One region of the Paenibacillus sp. FSL L8-0436 genome, then DNA from elsewhere that is predicted to be linked to it. Evidence: riboswitches for the same ligand, from Rfam matches in the RefSeq annotation. Region 1 holds a riboswitch; the other holds the start of a gene.
What was found. A riboswitch is a leader RNA that binds a small molecule or an ion and turns the genes downstream of it on or off. The one in region 1 is predicted to bind cyclic di-GMP.
Positions count from the first base shown of each region.

Region 2: linked by a shared signal. The riboswitch ahead of NSS79_RS05285 (PA14 domain-containing protein) and the one ahead of NSS79_RS11140 (S-layer homology domain-containing protein) in region 1 are both predicted to bind cyclic di-GMP.

Region 1 covers NZ_CP151955.1:2,457,030-2,461,531, forward strand. Annotated here, with positions in the region: gene NSS79_RS11125 (VOC family protein) at 1-291, opposite strand, end outside; gene NSS79_RS11130 (SDR family oxidoreductase) at 338-1,117, opposite strand; gene NSS79_RS11135 (TetR/AcrR family transcriptional regulator) at 1,347-2,027, shown strand; cyclic di-GMP riboswitch class I at 2,300-2,393, shown strand; gene NSS79_RS11140 (S-layer homology domain-containing protein) at 2,445-4,502, shown strand, end outside.
Region 2 covers NZ_CP151955.1:1,144,396-1,163,497, reverse strand. Annotated here, with positions in the region: gene NSS79_RS05345 (hypothetical protein) at 1-497, opposite strand, end outside; gene NSS79_RS05340 (glycosyltransferase family 4 protein) at 515-1,684, opposite strand; gene NSS79_RS05335 (oligosaccharide flippase family protein) at 1,659-2,972, opposite strand; gene gmd (GDP-mannose 4,6-dehydratase) at 3,091-4,086, opposite strand; gene NSS79_RS05325 (GDP-L-fucose synthase) at 4,107-5,045, opposite strand; gene NSS79_RS05320 (sugar transferase) at 5,070-5,765, opposite strand; gene galU (UTP--glucose-1-phosphate uridylyltransferase GalU) at 5,769-6,671, opposite strand; gene NSS79_RS05310 (right-handed parallel beta-helix repeat-containing protein) at 7,382-8,464, shown strand; gene NSS79_RS05305 (helix-turn-helix transcriptional regulator) at 8,642-9,010, shown strand; gene NSS79_RS05300 (hypothetical protein) at 9,295-9,480, shown strand; gene NSS79_RS05295 (discoidin domain-containing protein) at 9,546-12,092, opposite strand; gene NSS79_RS05290 (glycosyl hydrolase) at 12,291-13,805, opposite strand; gene NSS79_RS05285 (PA14 domain-containing protein) at 14,014-16,401, opposite strand; cyclic di-GMP riboswitch class I at 16,414-16,494, opposite strand; gene NSS79_RS05280 (sugar phosphate nucleotidyltransferase) at 16,632-18,005, opposite strand; gene NSS79_RS05275 (UDP-glucose/GDP-mannose dehydrogenase family protein) at 18,409-19,102, opposite strand, start outside.

The sequences.
Region 1 (4,502 bases):
CGTGATCGGACCACGCGCTACCGGGATACCCTGGCTTTTGAAACTCTCTATTGCCTCATCCAGTGACGCCACCTCGAACCCAATGGACACACCGCATTCCGGCTTCAGAGCCGGGTCGCTTCCCTGAATAAGCTCGATCTTGGGCTGCCCCTCCGTGCCTAACATAACAATCTGTCTTCCTCTGCTCTCAAATCTGCGGTCAATCGGAAGTCCCAGAATGCTGTGATAAAAATTAAGGGATGCCTCCAGATCCCGCACCCTGAGCGTAATCCAATTCATGCTCAATATCATGTATCCTATCCCCTTTTTGTGGATTTTCTATTTTGTTCATTATACGCTATTTTGGGGCAAGCATGTTTCCAACAATCCGCAGACTCTGCTTTCGGGTAACGAATCTGGACAACTGTGCTCCGAGGTAATTTTGCGAGCCTGGAACAGTGTATATCTTCTTTTTCGCGAGTGAGCGCAGCGCAGTCTCAACTACCTGCTGTGGAGTTGCTTTCTTCCCGACTGAAGCATCCTCAGTCCCCACGACGGTGAAGAAAGCTGTATCGGTAGAACCGGGGCAAAGTGCAAAGAACTGGACTCCACGGTCACGATTCTCCCACCATAATGCGTCTGTAAAGGACAAGACAAAAGCTTTGGTTGCCCCATACACAGCCATATAGGGGAGCGGCTGAAATCCTGCGGTGGACGATACATTGATCACAGTACCAGAGCTTCTGCGCAGCATATCCGGCAAGAATAAATGAGTCATATTTACGACGGCAGCAACATTCAACATAATCTCCTCATGCTGCCGCTGACCTGAGATTTGCTCGAACCTCCCATGAGTGGCAAATCCGGCATTATTGACCAGCAGCTCAATCTCAAGCTTCAACAGCTGGCATTGCTGGAACAATTCGCTTGGTGCACTTGCTTCCGTAAGATCCATAGCTATGACTTTGACTTTGATGTTATAGCTTCTTTCGAGTTCCGCTGCCAAGTCATCGAGTTTGTTCTTAGATCTGGCTACGAGAACCAGATGGCTTCCTTGTTTAGCCAGCTGTATTGCGAATTGTTCGCCAATGCCGGAAGAGGCACCCGTGACTAGCGACCATTTTCCTTGAATATTCATAAAATAACTCCTCCTATTAAAACGATGTATTCGTTAAGAAACAGTGTTTCCTATTGAAATCATAGTAACCTGCTGGCTGGAGAAAGTCAAACCTTCTTTTTTTAAAAATTTGCAAGAAGATATGTGTATGTAGGATTGACTTTGTGGAATCGACTGTATAGAATGCGTGGTATATGATTGGAAACTGCGTTTCCCGAGAATAACAACATAACTAAAGAAGGCGATTAAGTTGAATGAACCTAACAATTTTGCTGACGCAAGCAATAGAAAGCTGACAACCTACCAGGAAGCCCGCTTACAGAACACAGCTAGTCTTCGTCAACTCGTAGTTGATGCAGCAGCCTTTATTCTTCAGGAAGAAGGGCCGGAAGCTGTCACCGTGCGAAAAGTAGCTCAGAAGATGGGTTGCTCGACCAAGATCATCTACAGTCTGTTTGCTAATAAAGAAGGTTTAGCCCAGCAATTATATCTGGAGGGCTGCAAAATACTCTCGAGCGAATTTGAGAGTGCTTCACAGTCAGAGGATCTGCAGCAGTATTTAATTAATCTGGCAGAAGTGTATTGGGAATTTGGCCAGCGCTATACCAGCTACTATAAATTGATGTTTGGGGGAGCATTTGCAGATTTCAAACCGGATGAGCAGAGCATGAAAGGCACTGTTACTGCTATGCGGCGCTTGTTATCCGTGATTGTCAGCGCTCAAGAGCAAGGCCTAATTACTGGTGATTCAAATGCGGAATTTATTGTAGGTACGATTTGGTCCTCTCTTCACGGAGTGATTCACCTGCACATAGGAGGACATTTGGGAAGTGTCGCAGCGTCGCACGCAGTGTATAAAGGAACGGTAGCTCTGCTTGCAAGCTCACTGTTTGCACCTGCAGCCGCAGCCAAGCATTTAAAGCAGGAGTAGTTAGTGAAATCCTTTATATAAGGCCTGGGTTCGAATCCTGAGAGTCTATAACACAATTAAACGGCAGAGATGCCGTTTTTTTGTTTCTAAATTTGTTATAAATCTTTACAAATGCCGAAGAACGAAGCCTATTTCCGAAAAAAAGGAAAAGGTATATAAGTAAGGGAGAACTAGAACTTATTAATTTTATAGGGATAAATTCCGATAAAGAAAGAGTCCTGTACAACTAAAGTCACACCTGCATACCCATAACGGGACAGAAAAAACCGAGTTTGAAACAAAGGCAAATCCGTACGAAAGTCGGAGACGCAAAGCCACGGGTCTACTTCATCCAAAGGAGGATGTTAAGACAGCCGGGCCGCTCAAGGCACTTGGTTTTTTGGCGTGCCTACAAATAGCGCTGGGGGAGAGAAGTAAATGAGGTTTAGAAGGAAAGGGAAGTTTTCGCGGACGGTTGTGTCCGCAGTGGCGGTGAGTATGCTTGTGGGCCTGTTTAGCGGAGGCCTTAGCATGAAGCAGGTTTTGGCTGCCGGGACCGATCCGGGTAGAACGGACTATAACGTATCCGGCAACCGGATCGTATGGCTGGAAGCAGAGGCTGACGGGGTGAAGCAGGTTCACGCGATGAATCAGGCCAGTGGTGCCAGCACTGTTCTTACATCGGGTTCATCTGCCAAGGATGCGCCTTATGTGAGCGGCAACGTTGCAGTGTGGGCCGACAAAGGAACAGAGCAGGAGTCTTCACTGAACTGGGATATTTACACTGCCGATCTTGAGACGGGTACACGAAGAAAGCTTAACAAACAGTCTGGCACATATGGCAATCCGACTACGGATGGAGTCGGTGTGGTTTGGTACGAGCGCAAAAATTACGGCAGCATGATCTATCATGATCTGGCTACGGGCGTTGAAGCCGACCTCGGCGAAGGACGTTTCCCGGTGCTGGCCGGCGGCAATGTAGTGTATAAGAATGCCCGTGACGGGGGGCTCAGTCTGCTCCATTTGAAAAGCGGGGCTACGCGTGCACTGGTTAGTCTGGGCGGAGCAAGCTATGTGGACTGGTTTGTTTTTAACGGCAGCGATGTACTGTTTAAGCAAAAAAATGGGGCTTCCGAGAGCAAATATGTGATTCTGAATATCAAGGATCTGACTGCTCTGCCTGTGGATCTCACCGAGATGAAGCCTGGAGGAACCCAGTATGCCTTCATGTCGATAGGTGAAGGGCAGGCAGTTTTTCAAGAGGAGAGGGACGGTGCTGCCACATTGCAGCAAGTGAACCTTTCTACATATGCAGTGAAATCACTGCCAGCAATAGAGCCCGGAACGAAGCTGATCGGCATTACCGGGGATAAACTGCTTTACAGCAAGAAGGATGATTACATAGAGTCGATTGACCTGAAAGAAGGATCAACCCCTCCGAGTCCGGGAGCCACTCCAAGTCCAGGGGTAACCCCAACCCCAGGAACGACTCCAGCTCCAGGGACAACCTCAAATCCAGGTGCAGTTCCAAATCCAGGCGCAGATCCGAACCCGGGTTCAGCCCCGGAAGTGAAGACCCCTGTAGTAACCGGAGCCAAGGACAGTCAGGTTATCGGAAGTGCTGGAGGTACTTTGTCTGTACTGAATGGCTGGGCACGGCTGGAGATTTCAGCAGGAACCTTCCCTGACAATACCACTGTAAGCTTGGCCCAAGCTGAGCTGGAGAAAGAAGTACTGCTCGACGCAACCGGCAAAAAACTGCTGAAGGCAGGTTCAGCGTGGCAGGTGCAAGCGAGTGCTCCGTTCCTGATGCCGGCCAAGCTGACGGTAGGGTACCCGAAGGAAGCGCCTTGGACGACAGGCCGTGAGAAGCTTGGAATCTATAGCAACGATCCGGCAAAAGGCATATGGAACTATATTGGCGGAGTGACTGCGGCGGAAGACGCCGTTGTTCAAACCGGAATTACAGCTTCCGGACTATATGCGGTAATGCTGCGCGGAGCTGAATTCACAGATATGTCAGGCCACTGGGCGCAGCAAGCTGTAGAGGTGCTAGGGGCTAGGGGGATTGTGAACGGGATGAACGGAACCGCTTATGCGCCAAAAGGGATCCTGACCCGGGCTGAATTCACCAAGCTGCTGGCAGCAACTCTTGGATTGCAGCCGCAGCGGCCGGAGACACCGGCTTTCCGTGATGTTTCAGCTGCGAACTGGTCCTACCCTTATGTGGAAGCAGCTGCAGCGGCAGGAATCGTAACGGGAGAAAGTGGACTTTTTCACGGTAATGATCCGCTGACCCGTGAACAGATGATGGTGATGCTGATGCGGGCAATAGACAGCACTATCGGCAGCCGGGCTTCTGCTGCAGAATCTGCCAAGCTTGAAGCTGAATTGGGCGGATATAAGGACAACGGCAGCGTTAGCAGTTGGGCAAGGGATTCCGTAGCTGCAGCGGTGGGCAAGAAGCTGGTGCAGGGTAACGGACAGCTTTTGAAG
Region 2 (19,102 bases), 1.3 Mb from region 1:
AAGGGGAAATAGGTCATCCCTGAGGAGGGATAGTCCCCGATTTGAATCCGGAATAACTCCAGCTGCTCCAGGTGAGTCACAAATACAGCCAGCGCGATGGTCACATAGTAGGACACAATGAATCCAATAAAAATGATCACCAGGCTGCGAAAGAAAATATAGTTGGCCCTTGCCTCGCTTAGGATGAAGGCCGCAACGAGAACTATGGTGCAGTTCAGCACTGCCGCTTTCAACACATTCAGCAGGAAGATGGAGTTCATCAGCATGGCGTGGCCCAGCAGGTAGCTGAACAGCAGCAGTACCAGGAACAGCACAAGCCGATGAGGGCCCTGAATGGATATTTTCTTCATGGGATGCACCCGGCAATCAATGAGATGAAACAAAAGGGCAAGCATAGCCGCTGCGATTCCCAGCATGGAGTAGTTCTCTCCCAAAGCCGTGGGCTTGATCAAAAAGGCGGTCACCAGCAGGAATCCGATTTTTAAAACGAACGCCATTTACATTATCCTCCCTCCTACCCGGCAAGCTCCTCGAAATACCGCTGCTCGAAAATACCCGGCGACAGGAGCGCCTTATACTCCGAGCTTTGTGATTTCCGGCGGAGTTCATCCATGTTATGTATGGCATAGACGATTTTGTCGCCAAGATCGCTGATATCCTCCGCCCGGAAGCTGACCCCCAGTCCATAACGCTCAATACAGTACCCGATTTCCCCGTGGCTCGGTCCAATAATCACCTTGCCTCTGGCCGCCGCTTCGGTCAGCGGTCCGCTTTGGCCGGAGAACATTTTGCGGTAAGGCAGCACAATGATATCCGCCCGCTCGAAATATAACGGCACCTCATGATCCGGGATATATTCCAAACATAGCTCTACCTTGTGCTCCAGTCCCTTGTCGCGGATGATCTGCTCCAAATCGCCGCGTGTGAAATCCTGCTCCCTGCCTGCGACAAGGATAGAGAACGACTGGCCGGTTAGTCTCCCGGCTGCTTCCAATAGCAGGTCAATTCCCTTGTCATACCGCAGGCCGCCGAAGCAGAGTAAGGTCGGCACGGACTCCGCAGCCACTTGGCTGGCATGGGTGCCGGGCGCTTGAACGGTTTCCTGCACCACAGCAGGATGCAGGTTGGGATACACGATAGAGCTTACTCTTGACTGCTCCACGCTGGTTAGTTCCAGCACCTGCTTCCTCAGATAATCCCCGTGGACAATAAGCTTGTCGAGATGTTGACGCCGCAGCAGATTCCTCAGCAGCCTGCGCTTGCTCTCTCTTGGCGGATACCAGTGAAGCGTCGCTGTTATTTTCATCCCCCTCAGCGCAGGAATCAGGAACACCAGCGGAATGATCAGCGTATCCAGATATAACAGATGCAGAACGGACTTATGCTTGTAAGCAAAACGCAGCACCTGCAGCAGAAGCAGCGCCCGGACCAGCATGGACGGCATATAGCGGTGGTACCGTCTTTCCACCGCCCGCTGATAACTGATCCCTGCTGCCTCAAGCTCCGCCTGCCTGCTCTCTTCCAGTCTACTGGAATAGTATGTGACTTCACTGGAGGGCGCCCCCTTCAATACCCCCTTCATCACAGCCAGATTATATTGATAATGATGTCCGGTATTCAGCAAATCAAAGAACAGGTACTTCTTCTGATGATTCTCTTCAGATGTTTTCCATCGTCCCTTCACGAACCGGTTCCCTCCTTTGACTGCTGCCATTCAGAACCACTTTCTCCACGTAATACAGGGAGAAGACAACCAGCGGTATGCCGACAAATTTACCCAGGCCGATGCCTATGGCACCATATCTCGGGATCAATAGAACAAACAGACCCATTGTCACCAGTGTGGTGAGTAGCGAAATTGCAGTATTAAGCCTGACGTACCCGGTTCCATTCAGACAATAATAGGGGACTACACCAAGTGCACCCAGAGATACCGACAATACCAGCACCTGGAACAGCACATAATGGGCTTCAGCAAACTCCGGGCTGATCCATAGGGACAGAATCGGCTTGGCCAGCACAAAGGCTGCCAAACCCGCAGCTCCTACGAATGAAATAGCAATGACCAGTGACTGATGATAGGTCCTCCTGATTTCCCGGCGGTCATCACTCTTGGAAAGTGAACTGAATTTAGGCAGTAAATATCCTCCGGCCGCAGCGGGAATTTCATGGATTTTCACTACCACCTGCATGCAAACCGTGTAGTACCCCAGTACTTTGGCACCCAGAAATCCCCCGATAATCAATTTGTCCATCTGGGCATTCAGCGTGCTGATCAACATTTGGCCCCAGGAATAAATCCCGTAATGAAACAGCCTTCTGAAGCTGTCCCGCTCGAAATAGGGAGCAAATCGAAGTCCGGGAAGCGCCTTGCGTGTAACGAAGACATTGCATACCGCCAGCAGCACCGTAAACACGAACATCCACTGCACCAGCAGATACAAGTCTCCATACATGACGGCCAGTATGGTGAAGCCAATCGAGCTCGCCAGGTTGAATACGATATTCACCTTGCTGTTCAGATCGTAACGCTGCTTAGCCATGTAGGCACCGGAAAGAATGCCGTTGATGATCCGAATGCCGATGATTCCGCTAAGAAAATAGGAGACGGACAGCACGGTATCCAGCCCTTCCGCCTTCACCAGCAAAGGAAAAATATAAGTGCCGAACAGAAGAAGAAAAAGAATCGCCGACACCGCCAGAATGACCGACAGCGTAAGCGTTACCCGGAAGAGGGCATTAAATCTTTCTTCGCTGTCACTCTCGGAGCCCAGCTTGATCAGCGCATTGCCAAGACCGAAATTCGATACCGCCAGCACATTAAGCACCGATTGGATAAGAATCCACAGCCCGTACTGCTGATCACCCAGATGCCTGAGCAGCAGCGGCGTTGAAATGAACAGAACGACAGGAGTAATACAATAAGAAAGCAGGCTGTAAATGACGTTATTGAAATCGCGATTGCGTCTCAACCCTGCCAGCCTCAATCTCAGTGCGGTCACAGAGCACTCACCCGCTTTCAGCCTTCACTATTTGATTAAAGGACGGCAGCGCCGTCCCCTGTTAGATCACCTATGCTGTATCGAAATATTAGTTCACCAAAGTAAAGGCATCGTGGTAGCGGATCTCAGCAGCGACACGCTTCATATCTTCATCCACCATCATATGAATCAGCTCATGGAAGCCGACTTCCAGCTTCCAGTCCAGCTTGGTTTGCGCCTTGGAGGAATCGCCCAGCAGCAGGTCGACCTCAGCCGGGCGGACAAATTCAGGATCGATCACCACATACTGCTCATAATCGAGTCCGGCATACGAAAAGGCCACCTGAAGCAGCTCGCGGACCGTGTGCATTTCACCTGTTGAAATAACATAATCATCCGGCTCCTCCTGCTGGAGCATCAGCCACATCGCCTTGACATAATCCCCGGCAAAGCCCCAATCCCGCAGGGAATCCAGATTGCCCATCCGCAGCTCGCTTTGCAGCCCATGCTTGATACGGGCAACGGCGTCAGTCACCTTGCGGGTGACAAACTCCAGTCCGCGTCTTGGCGATTCATGATTGAACAGAATCCCCGAGCAGGCAAACATGTCAAAGCTCTCCCGGTAATTGACGGTAATCCAGTGGCCGTACACCTTGGCTACACCATAAGGGCTGCGCGGATAAAAAGGGGTTGTCTCCCGCTGCGGGGTTTCTACGACCTTGCCGAACATCTCACTGCTTGAGGCCTGATAGAATCTGGCCGTCGGCTTCACAATCTTGACCGCCTCCAGCATATTGGTAACGGAAACGGCGGTGATCTGACTCGTCAGCAAAGGCTGCGGCCACGATGCGGCTACGAACGACTGCGCCCCCAGGTTGTATACCTCATCCGGGTCCGCGATTCTCACCGCTTCAATCAGTGAAGCCAAATCGGTCAAATCTCCGGAAATCCAATGAATGCGATCTTTAATAGAGTACACATTTTCATAGTTGGGCGTGCTCGTTCTTCTCCGCAGTCCGAATACCTCATAATCCTTGGAGAGAAGAAATTCCGCCAGATAGGACCCGTCTTGCCCTGTAACGCCCGTAATTAAAGCTCTCTTCATTGATGAATTCCCCCGCATCATTATTTTTTCACAGCATACGTATGTTGAAAATCAGCGTACACATCATGCAGCCCGTCTTCGAGCCCAATTCTTGCTTTCCATCCAAGGGCGTTGATTCTGGACACATCCACCAGCTTCCTTGGGGTACCGTCCGCAACGGATGTGTTGAAGGTGATTTCCCCTTCGTAGCCGGTAACCTTCTTAATCAGCAGTGCAAGGTCTCTGATCGCAATGTCATCCCCTACACCGATGTTTACGATATCATTGCCCTCGTAGTGCTCCATCAGATAGAGACAGGCTTCCGCCAGATCATCCGCATGCAGGAATTCACGTTTCGGATTGCCGGTGCCCCACACTTCCACCGAAGGGCTGCCCTGTTCCTTGGCTTCATGGAATTTGCGCAGCAGCGCGGGCAGCACATGGGACGAATACAGATCAAAATTGTCATTCGGCCCGTAAATGTTCGTCGGCATCACAGAAATGAACCGGGTGTCATACTGCCTGTTATAAGACTGGCACATGTTGATGCCGGCGATTTTGGCCACTGCGTAGGGCGCATTGGTCGGCTCCAGCTCTCCGGTCAGCAGATATTCTTCTTTGAGCGGCTGCGGAGCCAGCTTTGGATAAATGCAGGTCGATCCCAGGAACATCAGCTTGCTCACCCCGTTACGGTAAGCCGCATCAATGACATGGGTCTGAATGAGCAGATTGTCACGGATAAATTCCGCAGGTTGTTCGTTGTTAGCTGCAATTCCTCCCACTTTGGCCGCAGCAAGGAATACATACTCAATCTCCTGATCCTCAAAAAAACGGTCCACCTCAGCGCCGTTGCGCAAATCCAGTTCTGTTCTGGAACGGAGGACAAGATTATGAAAGCCCTGCTTCTCAAGTGCGCGGACGATGGCCGAACCGACCAGACCGCGATGCCCCGCTACGTATATTCTCGAATGGCGATCCATACGCTTCACCCCGTTATAAATGATTTAGAATGCATTTTTCGATCTCACCAGCTGCCAGGCCGTCATAAACATAATCTTGAGATCCAGACCCAGCGTTCTCTGCTCAATGTAGAGCAGATCGAGCTCCACCATTTGTTTAAAATTCAGTCCGCTCCGCCCGCTCACCTGCCAAAGCCCTGTACATCCCGGTGTGACCGATAGACGAAGCCTGTCGTATTCCGAGTACTTCTCCACTTCGCGTGGAAGCGACGGCCTTGGGCCGACAAGCGACATATCACCCTTAAGCACATTTACCAGCTGGGGAAGCTCATCAATGCTTGTTCTGCGGATAAATCTGCCTACCCGGGTCACCCGCGGATCATTTCTCATTTTGAACATGGGGCCGCTCATTTCATTTTGGTTCAACAGGTTCGGCAGAAGCGCTTCCGCATCGGCAATCATCGAGCGGAATTTGTAAATCCGGAACAAACGCCCCGCCTTCCCGACCCTGGTTTGCCCGAAAAATACGGAGCCGCGGGGATCTTCCAGCTTGATAACCAGCGCAAGAATAAGGAAAAGGGGAGACAGCACAAGGAGTGCCGCCGCAGATGCCGCAATGTCAAAGACCCGTTTATTAAATAGATATAATGTCTCCGGCTTGCCTCCGGCACGACGTACTGCCGGATAGTACCTTTTAGCATACAGGGCCGTTTCCTCTTCTCTTTGACTGGAAGGTATCATCTATTATTCACCTCTTGACTTTGCATACGTACTGGTGTGTTCTCTATCCACAATTTCCCCGAGAGCACTTAACAGTTCATGCCTCAGATCCTGTCTTCTCAAGGCAAAATCAATCGTCGTCAGAATAAACCCGAGCTTCTCGCCCACATCGTACCGTACTCCCTGGAAGTCATAGGCATATACGCCCTGCTCCGTATTGAGCCTTTGAATGGCATCCGTTAACTGAATTTCACCGCCTGCTCCGGTCTCCTGGCTTTCCAGGAAATCAAAGATGTCCGGTGTAAGCACATACCGTCCCATAATCGCCAGATTGGAAGGCGCCTGGCCTAGAGCCGGCTTTTCCACAAAACGGTCCACCTCGTACAGCCGCCCTCTGGCCCGCAGCGGATCTACAATACCGTAACGGTTCGTTTGATCGGCAGGTACCGTCTGGACGCCAATGACTGATCTCCCAAGGCTTTCATACTGTTCAATCAGCTGTCTGGTGCACGGAACGTCGCTTTGCACAATATCGTCTCCCAGCAGCACGGCAAACGGCTCATCTCCAATAAAGTTGCGCGCACACCATACGGCATGCCCCAGCCCCTTGGCTTCCTTCTGCCGGATATAGTGAAGAGTCACCTGGGAGGAACGCCGCACCTCTTCCAGCAGCTCCAGCTTCCCTTTCTCAAACAAGGTATGCTCAAGCTCAAACGCGATATCGAAATGATCCTCTATGGCGCGTTTTCCTTTTCCGGTAACGATGATAATGTCCTCAATGCCCGCAGCAATCGCCTCTTCCACAATATATTGAATGGTCGGCTTGTCTACGATCGGAAGCATTTCCTTCGGCATTGCTTTGGTAGCGGGAAGAAACCTGGTTCCAAGCCCAGCTGCTGGAATAATAGCCTTTCTTACCTTTTTCATCCCGAACACATCCCTTGTTTCTTTATTGACGAACTGAATTCTTGCAATAAGCGGGCATTTAACCCTTCCTCACGTCACACCCTTGACGATTAACGTCTAAGGTATCAGCACCCACAGCATGACCGAGTGTCTCCAGTGATATAGGTACAGGAGGCATTACCTTTGATCCTGCGAAAAATGCAGGCAATGATCTACGGAATCTCAGCGTTTGTCCGCTGTTGCTGCCGCACCAACAGTTGGCGGGGCACATATGCTAATGAAGGTTGACGTCTGCCGCTCTAAAGAGGACTGGCCTCCCTCTCATGGTTCTCATCGAGAATAAATGTTTAATAATTTAAATAAAGTTATTCATATCGCGACCAAGTAACTAAAAAAAATATTCCTTGCCTAATCTCTATCAAGTGGAAACGGCTTTGCCGTCCTTTTTAAGGACGGTACCGTTTCAGCGAGAAATAGAAGGATAAGTTATCGTGTGAAACATATAAATTCTTATATTTTTAAAAGACGCTTATCCCATTTCCTCTCATGTTCCCTTTCATTCTTCACATATTCTGACATCGAATGATTATCGCCATATATTATTCATTAGGAGTATTTGTCAAAATTATTATATTCATTTAGAATAACTTTGTAAACAATTAATGTTTTCTTTTCAGGAAAAAAAGTTTTTCAAAGTTACTCATAAACCATTTCATTAAGGAGAGGGATTCATGATGCGCTGGAAAATAGCTTTGCCCCTGGTTGCCGTCCTTACTGCAGCTCTGGCTGTGGGACTCATTTGGAATAAGGCTCCGGAAAAAGCCTGGAGCAGCGATACGGGCGCAGGAAGTGTTCAGGATTTTGCCATTCCGATGTTCAAGGTGAAGGATTACGGGGCCGTAGGGAACGGAGTCACTAATGATACGGAGAGTATCGCCAAGGCTGTAAAGGCTGCGCAGGATTCGGGGGGCGGCACGGTTTATTTCGACAGAGGGACTTATCTAATCAACTCTATTCATGTCCCTGAAAATATATCCATTCTAGGTGCAGGCAGAAGCGATGCTACCTTGATCCGCAATGATAACAAGGATGAAGCCGCCCTGCGCCTGCTCGGCAAACAGAGTGTTCAAGGCATCGGGATTAAAGCCCGCATTGGCATTATGCCGAACGGGGACGACATCAACATTATTGACGTCAGATTCGAATGCAGCGTTCAAGGGATTCAGAATGCGGTAACAGTCAACCGGCTAACTGTATTTAACAGCCTGTTCGAAAATTCCGGCTATGGCATTCTGTCGAATATAAATCCGAGCTACGAGGTTAAGATCCTGAATACCCGGTTTGTGAATATCAAAGGTGACGGGATTGAAATCAATGCCCCAAGCCGTGACTGGGTCATCGAGAACTGTGTATTTGATACCAACACCAGCCCTTCCCGCTGGGCGGGATTTGGAGTAGGCGTTGCCTTGTCCGCAAAAGACATTGTCATCAAAAACTCCAGCTTTATTCATATCCGGGGACAAGGTGTTCATGTTGAAGATTATGCGGAGGTAACGATTGTCAATTCAATCTTTAAGAACAACGGCTCTGCCAATTATACCGGTGATCCCAAAGCGGATATCGCGGTATTGTCGAATGCAAAGGTGAAAGTGTACAACAGCAAATTCATGGCCTCTACCGTTGGATACAGCAAAGTGGCTATCTATAATACTGACTTACCTGTGGGGGGAACAATCACCGTATACAATTCCACGTTCCAGAGCAAAACCGTAAACAAACAGGTGACCACTGTTAATTCTATATTTCTCCCTTGAAAATAGAACACTCGTAAAGTACCGGGGGATGTGCGGGGGAGTTTCCCAAGCGGTTTGACAGTTGGAAAAGCGATGGATGTTCGTTCAGTTATGTTTATGGTATAATATCCAAAAATGATTCAATACGAATTACGCCTATATCCAATCATGTTGGAACCCGCAATTGGAGGCATGCAGATGTTTGCTAAACGGTTGAAACAGCTACGAAAAACAAGAAAATTCTCCATGCAGGAGGTTGCTGAAGCGGTTGGCGTCGCCAAAAGTACGTATGCCGGGTATGAATCCGGATACCGTCAGCCTACCCTTGAAAATACTCAACTGATTGCCAAGAAGCTTCACACTACCTCAGATTATCTCATCGGCCTTACCGATAACCCCGACCCCATGGAAATCACGAACAATGCCAGAGAGATCCTTAACCAGCATCAGCTGCATTGGGACGGTGTTCCTTTGGAAGAGCAGGATTTAGAGCTTGTGCGCATGCTGCTGGAGCGGGTAGTTCAGAACAGGGCGGCCGCCGGTTCTGGCGACAATGATCAACAATGAATCAATATCCATTATAATCACGGCGGTTCCGCTAGTTAAGGGAGCTGTCGTGATTATTTTTTATTCCTGCTCCTCTTGCAATTCTTATGTATACTTCTCTAGTCTGCTGAATACATTTCAACATATTCCTCTGCAGCCTAGTCAAAAACGAGTAAAATGAGTCAAAAGTACTTAAAATATTAGTTTTATCACCGACACATAGTGACATTCTTTTTTTTGAATTAGTAGTAAAGTAGGCTTACATGAATTACCTAATTTTAGATATTCGCGGAGGAGCTTAGTTGATGAGATTAGAATTTTCTATTCGCAGCTTGCTAAACCAGTTAGGAATGAAGCACGAAGGCACAATTGACCTAAAAGAAAGCTTCCACGCGCTGTATAAACACGGACATATCTCCGAAAGTGAATTCATAAATCTTTGCCGCAATTTCGATAAGAACGGAACAGGGCAGTCCTCGGTTTCTTTATAAATTTCTTATAACTTCATGCCCTCATCAGTTCTCTTAAAAATGCGGCCAGCCCAATCCCAACATCTCTATTCTCTTGAAAAAATCTGCAGCTCCTGAATGGACCAGTAATTTCCTCCCGAGCTGGTCTGCAGAATCTTGATGTACCGCGCATTCACCTTGGCAAACTCAATCTTGGTCTTCTCCAGCTTCCCTTTTCCGGAAGCTATGCGCTTCCAATTGCTGGCGTCATCCGATACATAAAGCTCATATCCCCGTGGATAATCATAAGAAGATAATGTGTAATCCATTTCCACCGCTTCTATACTATGTTCCTTCCCGAGATCTACCTGCAAATACTCTCCGGAGGCTTGATGTTTACCTGTATCCCAGCGTGTGCGACGGTCTCCGTCAATCGCATTTCCGGGATAGGACGCCTCGGTATTGACATTGGAGGATACCTTCCACTGCGAACGGTCCAAAGGAACCAGTCCTGTTGCTGTAATCTGTGTCTTCTCCGACATGACGCTGGAACTAGGCACCCTAACCGCGTACGTATATAATGTTCCTTCCTGCAGCTTGCTGTCGGTGTATTCCGTATCCTTTATCCCCGTTGCGATAACCTTCAGGTCTGTGCCTGAGCCGTCGGCCCGGAGCACTTCATAGCTTGCTCCAGGGGCCTCCAGCCAGTTCAATTTTACGGACAAACCTTTGACTGCAGCAGCTCTAAAGCTCTGCGGTGCAGCATCCGCCACCTCGGAGGATGGCTGCAGGATATATTGCACCGCTTCGCCCGGAGCTAAGGTCTCGGTAAACTCCAGTACAGGTGTAGCGCTTTTGCCGGATACATAGCTGCGTGCCGCCTCGTATGAATCACCGCTGCCGAACCGTTCACCTTCATACACGGTTTTCTTCGGCATATTTACTTTCACATGAACCGTCTGCGGTGTATCCTCAAAGTTGACGAAATTGACCAGCACCTTGTTGGAGGTGGCTTTGCTTCCGGGTTGAGGCTCAAGTGTTGAGGTATCAACAGCACGTACATATAGCAGCTTGTCGGCTAGATCATCCTTATTGATAATTTCATAACTTAACGGGGCTCCGTGGGTAGCATAAGTCAGGCTGAGCCTTCTCATAATGCTGACCCGGGAATCCTCGCCTTCTTTGGTATAGTAGATCTCTGTTTTGGCCGGATCATGCTCTTCCAGATTGAATCCATACTTGAACAGACTGAAATTCTTGAAGAAGGCGGCATGCTGGATGAACATATCCGCGTAGCCGATATGACCGCGCATAATCCGGTCGAAGACCGCCGATGTCCGTTCAGCCGCCCCGTATTGGTAGGCATCTACATGTGTGTCTGAAGTGCCGAACTCCGTCGTCAGCATTTTTTTGCCGAGGCCGTCCGCAGTTCCGCCAAAGGTTTTCAGATTCTCGGTAAAGCTTCCTCCATGGCTGAAAATATAGGATTCGCCATAAGAGTGTCCATTCGTTAAATCCGTCACTTCCTCCAGCTCGTTGCGTTGCTCCGAATCACGTTCCCAACCGTCCGGATCGCCGCACTGTTTAAGCGTGCCTTTCTGGTTGCCGCAGGAATCCGCACTATAACTCGGCCAATAGGCCCAACCCGGTGCCACAGTTTGCAGATGGGGAGCTATAGTTTTGCCCTTCTCGTTCAGCCAGTTGGCAATCGCCAGGTTCACTGCCTTCGAACGATTGAACAGGCCGGGTTCATTGTCCACCTCATAATATTGGAAGTACGGGCTGTACTTCCGGAAATAATCAGTCAGTTTCTTCTCGGCGTCATCCGGCAGTGAGCCATCCGCCTTAAGCTTAATATCACCGGTATATAAATACAGCGCAACGGCCTGCATGTTGTAATCCTTGAGCACCTTGTAGTACTCCTCCATATTCGAACAGGAGCGGCCGACATCGCTGGCACAGCTGGTGCGCATAATATTGCCGCTGTAAGCTACTCCAAGCCATTTCATAATATAAGGCAGATGCGTAACTGCACCTTCGTCAAAATAAAATTGCTTATTGTTCACCATGGTGCCCGTCAGTGTGTAGCTGCCATGAATCGGCTCCTTGATTGGAGCATTCAGCGACTCCAGACTAAGGTCATCCCAGGTCCACCAGTTGTACTTATCCTCCAAATCGGAGGAATAGATCCCGCGGGCTGCCTGCAGCTTTAGTTCGTTGGTTCCAGCCACCAGCTGCTCTTTCGGGATATATAGCTCATACGTTTTGCGGAACGTATATTTGCTGTCTGTACCGGCAACACCTGCAATCTGGATAATCCCCGACAGCTGCCGGTTGGAGAATACGCTCATTTGCGGAACGGATTTATAGGCATCTATGATGCTTACGCGAAATAAGACCCCGTTGACCGGGATCTTATCCAGCTTATACATAATCCTCAGCTCAGGATTAGTGTCGCCTCTAAGACCGGAGGGCACACTTTGGAGCTCCGCAGTCTTGGCCGAAACGGAGGCAACCTTAAATGCCTCCTTAGCGGCTGAAGAGCCGGCAGCCGCAAATTCACCGGCTGTTCCGTCGTGCTTGCCCAGTTGCCACAGCACAGTTCCGTCCGGCAATGCGGGTCCTGCATCTTTCGCTGCGGACAATTTGGACATGTCAACCTCCACCTCAGCCCTCTTCGTCCCGTCATCTCCGAAGATAGAAACAGACAATAGAAACAAGAGGGTTAAAGCTGCGAATTTTAACAGTAGATGTAGAGGTTTATTCTTGTTCTTCTTAGTTCTAGTCCTCATTCCTTGTCCTCGCTTTCTTCCGGGGTGCCTGCCTCACAATGACTTATTGCTTTCATTTCATTATTTGGAAGTCAACGCGCCTTTGGGAATAACCGCCTGCTTCTGGCTTGGGCTCTTCCACATAAGGCGAATACTGGCATCTCCACTGTTCTCGTAATATTCAACCTTGATGTCGTACGAGCTTCCCGCTTCCAGGACTATGCTTCCTTCACGGCTGACACCACTTTGCTTCTTCCAGCTGTCGATGACCAGTTTGCCGTCGATCCATACACGTACCCCGTCATCCGAGGAGGTTATGAAAGTATATTTCTCATTGTAAACCGGCTTGATTTTGCCGCTCCAGCGCACCGAGAAGGCATCCTCGCCAATTCCTGAAGACGGTGAATCTCCATGCCAGTTGAAGTCGATCTTATTGTCGTTGCGGACCAGGACGGCTTTGCCCGACAGCTCCATATTGTTGAAATATTCTCCCGTTAATCCGGTTCGCGATACCGGGGCCGGGTTATTGTTTTTACCGACCAGCGTTAATTTATAATCATCCCGCGACACGGTATAATCATCGCTCATAAAGTTCTTAATCTGTTCGAGGTTATTTTTCTCGGTCAGCATTTTCCCCCATGTCATGGTATATACCCATTTACTCTGCGTTCGGGACAATATGAGCGGGTCTGGCAGTTCTCCGCTTTCACCGATCCCGATCGGCTTGCCGTCGGCCAGCTTCAGCAGCTTCTCATAATAAGACTGTCTATAGTCATTGTTATAAATATCCGCCGCCAGAACGTCAACCTTCCCGGCACCGGGATAATATGGCTCATAGCCATCCGACCACTCATTAGGCGCATTCGGATTCCATACCCACAGGAGGTTGTCCAGCTTGTGAACATTCACCAGACGGTTATACATAATATCCCAAAGTTCGGTGAAGTTGTCCTTCTGCCCCCACCAGAACCAGTTGCCGTTCATCTCATGATAAGGGCGCCATAACACAGGCACTCCCGCATCGCGCAGGTCTCCCAAATATTCGGCTACATCATCAAGCTCAGCAATCAGGTTCTTATACTGCGGGGTGCCCGGCGTAACATAAGCATCAAAATCCTCTTGGCTCAGGCTCATATGCACATTAGCCCATTCCGGGGAGGTGCCCGGCAAATTCTGATGGAAGGTCATCGCCACAATTCCGCCGCCCTGGTGCCATTTGATCGCACTCTTCACGACATTCTGGCGCTGCTTCACGATGGTGCCCTCCGGCTGGTTGTTAATCGCTCCCAGCTCATAACCATGCAATACGGCATATTGTCCGCTTGCATGCTTCAGCTTATTGTTGAATTCATCCGGGGTCTCCAAATAGTCATGCTGCCCGGATATCATTCCCTTGCCTCCAAGATCAACCAGATAGCTGAGCAGATCGGCAGCCTCCTCGGAAGCTGAGGGATTGATGGGAGTGATGGCAGCAGCAGGTGTAACTATCGTCCGGGGAACCGGAAGACTCCTCGCTTCTGACCAGGGCAGCAGGGAAAATATTAATATAAGAGGTAAAATCGTATTAAACAGGCGGTACTTGCGGTAAGTGTTCAAATCGTAATCTCCTTTCTCCAGCGAAATGCCGCCACGGCACACAGGATGCGTTCCCTATGCAGGTTCATACATCCCGAGGCCAAATGGGGGCTATAGCTTAGTAGCCCTGCTGATAAGCAGGGCCACTAAGAGTGGACTTTAGGAATTATAATTGTAACGTCTTAACCAGCACCCGCCGGTGAATACAGAAGCTAACCAGTCGCTCTGCTTAGGAAGCGGAAGGAAGAAACAGGGCGCTAGCAGGAACAGTACCCTTCACTTGGCTTGGGCTTTCCCACATTAGACGCGCTCTGGCATCCCCTTGATTCTCGTAATACTCCACTTTAATATCATATAGCTGCCCGGCATTCAGGCTGATGCTTCCCATGCGTTCGGTTCCACTCTGTTTCATCCAGCTGTCAATCACAAGACTGTCATTGACCCAAACGCGGATGCCGTCATCTGAAGTAGTATAGATTGTGTACATTTCACTGTAGAGCGGCTTAATCTTGCCGCTCCAGCGTACGGAGAAGAAATCGATGCCGATTGCAGGATCCGGGGTGCCTAGACGCCAATTGAAATCAAGAATGGCGTCGTTACGTACAAGTGCCGGAGTGCCTGACAGCAGCATATTATTGAAATATTCTGCTTTTAGCCCATTCTCAGCAGGTGCTGCTGTCGGTGTTGATGCTGGCGTAGATACCGGTGTTGGTGCTGCTGGCGTCGGTGCTGCTGTTGGCACCGGTGTTGGCGTTGCTGCTGGCGTCGGTGCTGCTGTTGGCACCGGTGTTGGCGCAGATGTCCGTGTTGCTGTTGGCACCGGTGTTGGTGTTGCTGTCAGCGCAGGTGTCGGCGTTGCTGTTGCTGTTGGCACCGGTGTTGGTGCAAGCGTCGGTGTTGCTGTTGCTGTTGCTGTTGCTGTTGCGGCTGGTGCTGCTGTCGCCGCTAAAACCGGTTTTGCAACCAGGCTGAGTGTACTGTCCAATTCTGTCTGGCTGGCAGCAGCTGCCCCGGCATTCACAAACAATGCGCTGGCCGGAACCGTCCCTTTGACTTGGCTTTGACTTTGCCACATTAAGCGGATATTCGCATCGCCGGCATTCTCGTAATACTCGACCTTGATGTCGTACAACTGACCGCCTGTTAAAGCGATGCTTCCGGTACGCTCGGCTCCGCTCTGTTTCATCCAGCTGTCAATGACAGCTTTACCGTTAATATAAACGCGGATACCGTCATCCGAAGTGGTAAAAAACTGATAAGTCTCACTATACGTTGGCTTGATTTGACCGGTCCAGCGGACGGAGAAGGAATCTATACCGATTGAAGGATCCGGCGAACCCTGGCGCCAGTTAAAGTTAAGCAATGCATCATTGCGCACCAAGGCGGGCGTACCGGAAAGCGTCATGTTTTTGAAGTACTCTCCCTTAAGTCCGCTCACCACAGGCGCTTCCACTGAATCATTAGAGTCAGGCGTTGGCATTGCCGTCGGCTTCGGCGTTGGTGTCGCCGTTGGTGTTGCCGTTGCTGTCGGCGTTGGTGTTGCTGTCGGTGTTGGCGCAGCGGCTGGTGCACTCCAACTCTTATATTTATTCCGGGTCAGTGTATAGCTATCATTCATGAAACTCTTAATCGTAGTTGTGCTGTTTTTCTCATAGAGCATTTTTCCCCAGTTCATCATAAAAACGAAATTTTTCTGGGAGAGCTTCAGTTTGGCCGTGCTGGGCATCTCACCGTTTTCACCAATACCTATCGGTTTACCGGCAGCCAGACTAAGCAAACTGTCATAATACTTATTCATATAGTCGTTATCATATATATCTGCTGCAAGAACATCCACTTTGCTTGCGCCCGGATAGGTCAGCGCATAAGGATCAGACCAGGCATTCGGTGCATTGGGGTTCCATACCCACAACAGATTGTTTAATTGATGAACGTTCACGAAACGGTCATACATAATATTCCACAGTTCAGCAAAATTACTTTTCTTCCCCCACCAGAACCAGTCGCCGTTCATTTCATGATAAGGTCTCCAAAGTACAGGAACGCCTGCATCCCGCAAGCTTTTGAGCGACACCGCCACTTTATCCAGATCCGTGATCAGGCTGGCGTATTCTGCCGTGCCCGGCGTTACATACTTGTTAAATTCCTCTTGTTTGAGCGGCTTCTGCACATTGGACCAGAGGTAGGCAGTCCCGGGCAGATTCTGATGAAAGGTCATTACGACAATGCCGCCGTTCTTGTACCAGTTGATCGCGCTGTTCATCACATTCTTGCGCTGCGATGCAGCTGTACTCTCCGACTGGCCGCTAATTACGCCAAGCTCATATCCGTGAAGAGCAGCATATTCTCCGCTTGTTCCCTTCAACTTGTTGCTGAATTCATCCGGGCTCTCCAAATAATCGTGCTGTCCAGAGATAATCCCTTTTCCGGTAATGGAATAGAGGTTACTAAGCAGCTTGACAGCTTCGGCTGAAGCGTCCGGATTAACCGGCACTGCTGTGCTTGATGAGGCTTCTGCGGTTGAAGGCGACAGCCCAAATCCTAAAGGCACAGCGGTTAACAATACGGCAAGAGACAGCAAGGCGGACAGCAGACGAGACTTACGGTAAGTTTTCAAAATGATCTTCCTTTCGGTAGCCAGGCTGCCACTCTTGCGAAGGCCCTATGGCTTTGCGTCCCTATCTTTCGATTAGGTTTGCCTTTGTCGTTTTGGAAGGATTTATCCCTCTTACCGTAAGTATCGTCCCTATGAAGTTTTTATTTAGAGCATTAATAAAAATAAATTAATAAATGGTTCTAAATACCTGTTTTGGATCTGTAAAAATTGGTTAAATAGATTATTTAGGCCTAAGAGATAAACTGTTGCAAAGCTATATCTTCCCAATCCAAGGTGATGCGGATGTTATCCTCTTCCACCAGTTCCGAACCGGTCTGTACCTCGATAAACTCTACATCCGTCAGCGCAAGGATCGCATGTTTGGTGCCTTCCGGTATACGCACCACATCTCCTGCCTTCACATTATGCATCTTCTCATTAATCACAATGCTTGCTTCACCGCTGACAAATGTCCAGATTTCACTGCGTTTATGGTGCAGCTGGTAACTGATATTTTTACCCTCTTCGATAAAAATCCGTTTGGTCAGCACTTCATTTCCCTCATCGTATTTCACATAATCTATGACCTTATAATGGCCCCAGCGGCGTTCTTCGTACATCGGTCTTTGTTCAAAAGACTTCAGCACTTCCTTGATTCTCGGACTCTCCGCTTTATGGGTAACCAAAATCCCGTCCGGGCTGGCAGCGATAATCAGATCCTTCGCGCCGATCACCGTAATCGGAATATCCAGCTCATTAATCAGGCAAGTGCCTTCGGAATCGGCCGTCACGAACCCTTTGCCCACGTGGTTGCTGTTCATTTCTTCGGTCAGCGTGTTCCAGGTGCCCAAATCCTTCCAGAATCCGGCATAAGGCTGAACAACGATTTTCTCCTCTTTTTCCACCACTTCGTAATCAAAGCTGATGGAAGCAAGCAGTTTGTACTGCTTCTGCAGTTCCTCGTAGTTCAGCGGCAATCCTTTGCGCTGCAGAATATCAAGCAGATAACCCAGACGGAACGCGAACACGCCGCAGTTCCAGAGGGCATTCCGGCTGATCAGTTCCTCGGCCTGCTCACGGTCAGGTTTCTCCTGGAAGTGGCTTACCTGCAGATAGCCGCTTGCTCCCGCCTCAGCGCTGGTAGGAATGATATATCCGTATTTTTCTGAAGCATGCTCGGGTACTACACCCATCAGCGCCAGGTTCGCTCCGCTCTCCTGCATCGTTTGCTCAAGCTGCACAACTGTATCGAAGAAGGCGGCTTCCACATAAGGATCGACCGGCAGGATGGCCACGGTCTCGCTTGGCGAAACGCCTTCCATGGAATACAGGTAGGCTGCTGTCAGGGCAATCGCCGGAAACGTATCGCGGCGTTCCGGCTCAACGATGATGGGCACCTCGCTGCCAAGCTGGCTCTGAATCATTTCCACCTGGCTGCGGCCGGTAGCCAGATAAGCCGAACCCGACATATTAGCTTCCTCCAGCTGCCGCCATACCCGTTGCACCATGGATTCCGGTTCACCCGTCGGACTCTCAAGTACCTTCAGAAATTGCTTCGAACGTGAATCGTTAGACAATGGCCAGAGACGTTTACCTGAACCGCCTGATAGAAGTACCAGTTTCATATGGAACCCTCCTCATTATGTGTTGACGCGAAAATATCGGATTGTTATTGGTTGCTTCAAACGTGAAAAGCATAAGACTTAGCTGTTATGAGAGTCACTGCAAGGAATGTTTGGACTTTCGGCCGCTGTTGTCTGCAGATTTCTTGATTTATACCGCTGTTCACGGTGGAAATCCGCAGACTGCATAGGCTTCCGAAGCGAGCTTTCCTGCGGAAAGCTTTCAGGCGGACGCATTCGCTCCTACAGTTCCAAAATTCCTCTCCGTACCTGCCAACAGCCTAACTATTCGCTTCACCCGCAGGCGAAGCACCCTGCTAAAAGATCCGGCATCGCCGCTTGTTTGGCGGCAGGTAAGAGCGAAGTGCTTTACAGAGCTGGGAACTTAGCAGAGCAAGCTTGAGGCTTAGATCGCACCAGCCACGCTGGCCGAATACCCGCTCAGTCCGCCCATTTGCGGGCGTCCGACGGAATGGTACTCCAGGCCGGTGCCTTCGATCTGCTCCTTGGAGTAGACGTTGCGGCCGTCGATCAGAACCTGGCGGCGCATACTGCCCGCCAAGCGATGCAGGTCGATATCCTTGAACTGGCTCCAGTCGGTCAGCAGGCATACGGCATCGCTGCCTTCTGCCGCCTCTTCCGGCAGGCCGCACCAGCGGAGCTGCGGATGATCGTATTGCATTTTGAAGTTATCGGCGGCAATCGGATCATATAGCTTCACTGTAGCTCCCTCCGCTACCAGCGCTTCGACGATTTCCCGGGCAGGTGCCTCGCGTACATCATCGGTATTCGGCTTGAAGGCCAACCCCCAAATTCCGATAACCGCGCCGCGCAGGCTGCCTAGCGACTCATGAAGTTTGGAAATAATCATAAACCGCTGTCCTTTATTCACCTCAACCACCGATTTCAGCAGCTTGAACTCATAGTCTACGTTACCTGCGATCTGGATCAGCGCATTGGTATCTTTCGGGAAACAGGAGCCTCCATAACCAATTCCGGCCTGCAGGAAGCTTGAGCCGATTCTCCGGTCCATCCCCATGCCTTCTGCCACTTCGGTTACATCAGCTCCCACTTTTTCACAAATATTGGCAATCTCGTTG